One region of the Streptomyces sp. NPDC051452 genome, then DNA from elsewhere that is predicted to be linked to it. Evidence: riboswitches for the same ligand, from Rfam matches in the RefSeq annotation. Region 1 holds a riboswitch; the other holds the start of a gene.

What was found. A riboswitch is a leader RNA that binds a small molecule or an ion and turns the genes downstream of it on or off. The one in region 1 is predicted to bind thiamine pyrophosphate.
Region 2: it holds a riboswitch for thiamine pyrophosphate, as region 1 does, so the genes downstream of both, ACIBA9_RS03480 (purine-cytosine permease family protein) here and thiC (phosphomethylpyrimidine synthase ThiC) in region 1, are expected to answer to the same signal.

What each region holds. Positions count from the first base shown of each region.
Region 1 covers NZ_JBITEB010000022.1:27,647-29,839, reverse strand. The annotation lists gene thiC (phosphomethylpyrimidine synthase ThiC) at 1-984, opposite strand, end outside; TPP riboswitch at 977-1,154, opposite strand; gene ACIBA9_RS34680 (YibE/F family protein) at 1,235-2,193, shown strand, end outside.
Region 2 covers NZ_JBITEB010000001.1:869,349-871,541, reverse strand. The annotation lists gene ACIBA9_RS03485 (alanine--tRNA ligase-related protein) at 1-696, shown strand, start outside; TPP riboswitch at 841-936, shown strand; gene ACIBA9_RS03480 (purine-cytosine permease family protein) at 926-2,193, shown strand, end outside.

The sequences.
Region 1 (2,193 bases):
GTGCGCCAGACACCACGCGGCCATGATCGAGCCGCCGCGCGAGACGATGCCCGTCTTGCGGTTGGCCGTCAGCGGTACGTAGGCGAGGCGCACGCCGGCGTGGACGGTCATGTAGTCCACGCCCTGCTCGGCCTGCTCGATGACGGTGTCCTTGTAGATCTCCCAGGTCAGCTCCTCGGCCCGGCCGTCGACCTTCTCCAGGGCCTGGTAGAGCGGCACCGTGCCGATGGGGACGGGGGAGTTGCGCAGCACCCACTCCCGGGTCGTGTGAATGTTGCGGCCGGTGGAGAGGTCCATGACCGTGTCGGCGCCCCAGCGGGTGGCCCAGGTCATCTTCTCGACCTCCTCCTCGATGGAGGAGGTCACCGCGGAGTTGCCGATGTTGGCGTTCACCTTCACCAGGAACCGCTTGCCGATGATCATCGGCTCGATCTCGGGATGGTTGACGTTGGCCGGCAGCACCGCACGACCTGCGGCGATCTCCTCACGGACCACTTCCGGCGCCACGTTCTCCCGGATGGCCACATACTCCATCTCCGGCGTGATCTCGCCCCTTAGCGCATAGGCGAGTTGGGTCACCGCCGTGCCGGCCCGGCCCCGGCGCGGCTGACGCGCGCGGCCGGGGAACACCGCGTCCAGGTTTCGCAGGCCGCCGCGCGGTGAGGTGTGCTTGATTCCGTCGTCCTCGGGACGGACGGGCCGGCCCGCGTACTCCTCGGTGTCGCCGCGAGTGATGATCCAGTTCTCCCGCAAGGGGGCCAAGCCCCTGCGGACATCGGTGTCCACGAGCGGATCGGTGTACGGGCCCGAGGTGTCGTACAACGTGACCGACTGCCCGTTGGTGAGGTGCACCTGACGGACCGGCACGCGCAGGTCGGGACGCGAGCCCTCGACATACGCCTTGTGCCAGCCGATGGACGTTCCGGCCTCCTCGGACTTTTCGTCCTGGACGGAGACAGGCGTGCGTGCGTCCTTGTTGGTCATGAGACCTACTCCCTACGCCGGCATTACCCGGTAACAGGTTCGGCGGTCGACGCAGCGGTGTCCGTCTGACGACGCTTCCCGCGGAACGTCGTTCGTTCCACGTGAAACATCGCGTGTACGGAGGTCAGCGCCCTCTCAGCCCGGTGCTCCGAGCTCCCGCGTGTGCAAAGGTGCCTCCACGCTAGCGTCATGTGTGGTGCGGTGAACAGTGGGCCCCGGCCCTTCTTGCGATGATCGGGTGGTGACCAGAATGGAGCAGTACCCCTACCAGCCACCCGAGCCGCGCCGCCGCGGCGCCTCGGGGCCGGCCGGTGCGTACGACGGTGAACGCGGTCACGCGGGCCACGGTTCCCCCGGCGACAACGGACAAGGGCATGGCTCCGGCGACGGCAGCACGCACGAGCACGGTTCCGGCGACGGCAGCAGGCAGGAGCTTGGCTCCGGCGGCGGCCAGAGGAGTGGGCACTCACACGGCCACAGTCACAGCCATGGGCCCGCCGCGCCCGTCTCCAAGCATCTGCGCAAGGTCATCGCCGCGATCCTGGTGCCGTTCACCGCGGCGGTCCTGGTCGGTCTGGTGGTGCTCTGGCCCGGGGGAGCGCCGTCCCACAAGCGCACGGGCGTCGGTTTCGACCGCCAGACCCAGCAGGCGACGGTCACCAAAGTCGTCGAGGTGAGCTGCAAGTCGGTGAACGCCTCCGGCGGGACGACCACCGGTGACCCCACCGCCGTTCAGGGCGATCCGGCGGCACGGAAAGCGGGCGGCACCTGCAAGAGGGCGACCGTCCGGGTCGACACCGGCAAGGACAAGGGCCGTACGTTCACCGAGATCGTGCAGCCCGACCAGCCGCGGCAGTTGCACCAGGGCGAGCAGGTCGTGGTCGCCTACGAGCCCTCGGCGCCACGGGAGTTGCAGTATTCGGTGACCGATGTGAACCGGAAGTTCCCCATGGCGCTGCTCGCGGGGATCTTCGCGGTCGCGGTCGTCGTGGTCGGGCGGCTGCGGGGACTGATGGCGTTGATCGCGCTGGCCGTGAGCTTTCTGGTGCTGACCCTGTTCATCCTGCCCGCGATCCTTCAGGGGGCGAATCCGCTGCTGGTGGCCGTCGTCGGGGCGAGTGCGATCATGCTCATCGCGCTCTACATGTGCCACGGGCTGTCGGCCCGCACCTCGGTCGCGGTGCTCGGCACACTGGCCTCCCTCCTACT
Region 2 (2,193 bases), on a different contig from region 1:
GGCCCGTGCGGGCCCGACTCGGAGATCTTCCTGTGGAGCGGTGACACCCCGCCCCGGTCGACGCCGACCCGCGACGAGCGCTGGGTGGAGGTGTGGAACCACGTGATGATGCGCTACCGCCGGCTCGAGGACGGCTCCCTCGTGCCGCTTCCCCGGCGCAACGTCGACACCGGGCTCGGCCTGGAGCGGCTGGCCTCGCTTCTCCAGGGCAGGTCGTCGGTGTTCGAGTGCGACGTCTTCGACCCCTGGCGCCGCCTTGTGCCGGACCTGTGGCCCCTGGACGAGCCCTCGCTCCGCCTGGTCTACGACCATCTGCGCTCGGCCGTCGTGGTGATCGGCGACCGGGTGCGCCCGGCCGCCACCGGGCAGGGCTACGTACTGCGCCGCCTGGTGCGCCGGGTGCTCACCGTGCTGTGGCGGGACGACCCCTCGCGCAGCCTGGGAGACCTGCCGCTGGAGCTGGTGTCGCACACCCTGGACCACTTCCGGCAGAGCGGCGAACCCGGCGACGTACGCCGGTTGTTGCTGGAGGAGGAACGCCGGTTCGGGCGACTGCTGGAGCGGGGCCGGAAGGTCCTCGCCCGGCCCCGGTTCCGGGGTCCGCTGCGTGAGGAGGACTTCCACCACCTCCATGACACCCACGGCCTGCCCCGCGAGCTGGTGACCGGCCTGCGGCCGGACCTGGGGGGAAGCTGACAGGGGTGCCGCCGGAGGGATGCCGCGCGGCGTCCCTCCGGTGGGCCGGTCGGGCGGTGGGGGCGGGGTCGGACCGCCTCGGCCCCCGCTCGCTCCCCCGCCCGGGGGGTATCGGCCACCGGTGGGGGGCTATTCTGGCCGCCGTACCTGGACACGGGGTGCCCCCGCACGGGGGCTGAGATCACACCCGTCGAACCTGAACCAGTTAGGACTGGCGGAGGGATGTCGCATGTCGTTGCCGTATGCCCATGAGAAGGCGGCCGTCGCCGCGTCGCAGCGGGTCTTCGAGGGGCGGATGCCGACGGCTCCCGGGGATCTGCGGGTGGAGGCGCGGGGCATCACCCCGGTGCCCGAGGACGCGCGCTACGGCAGCCCCCGCCGGCTGTTCACCGTATGGTTCGCCCCCAACCTGACCATGACGGGCGTGTTCACCGGCACCGTCGGCGCGGCGCTCGGCCTGGACTTCGCCACCGCGTTCGTCGCCGTGGTGCTCGGCACGCTGCTCGGCGCGGCGCCCACCGCCTACCTGGGGACCTGGGGCAGCCAGACCGGGGCAGGTCAACTGCCGCTCGCCCGGCTGGCCTTCGGGCGGGCCGTCGCCCTGCCGGGCGCTCTGCAGTGGCTGTCCTCCATCGCCTGGGACGCGCTGATCGGCCTGTTCGGCGGGGAGGCGCTGGCCCAGTTGTGCGGCTGGCCGTTCTGGGCGGGTGTCCTGGTGATGCTGGCGGCCCAGGGGGCGCTGGGCGTGCTCGGGTACGAGGCGATCCACCGGTTGCAGACGGTGATGACGTTCGCGCTCGCCGCCTCGCTCGCCGGCCTGGCGGTGAAGCTCCTGCACGGCACCCACCCCGCGACGGCCGCGACCGTGCACGGCGCCGACCGGGCGGGCGCCTTCGTCCTGACCTGCACCATCGCGCTGAGCCTCGCCCTGTCGTGGGCCCCGTACGCCAGCGACTTCAGCCGCTATCTGCCCCGGACGGCGTCCCGTGCGCGGATGTTCTGGTACACCCTGCTGGGTGTCAGCGTGTCCTTCGTGGCGGTGCAGGCGCTCGGCCTGTGGGGAGCCGCGCAGTTCACCGACCAGACCGCCCGCGGCGTCGACACACTGCTCGGCGGTGGCGCGCTCGGCGCGTTCGGGCTCCTCACGATCGCTCTCGCGGCGCTGTGCAGCAACGCCATGAACGATTACAGCGGATCGCTGGCGCTGCAGACCATGGGGGTGCGACTGCCCCGGCCGGTCGCGGCCGCGCTCGCCGCGGCCCTCGGTTTTCCGCTCGTGCTGTGGATGCACGCGGCCGACACCACCGCCCGCTTCCAGAACGTGCTGCTGTTCGTCGGGTACTGGATTCCCGCGTTCGTCGCGATCGTGGTCGTCGACTGGGTGGTGCGCGCCCGGGCCCGCGGCGGCCGCCCCGTCGACCTGGCGGCGGAGACGGCGGGGCCGCGGCGGCCGTGGTGGCCGGCCCCCGCCGCGTTCGTCGCCGGTTTCGCCGTGTC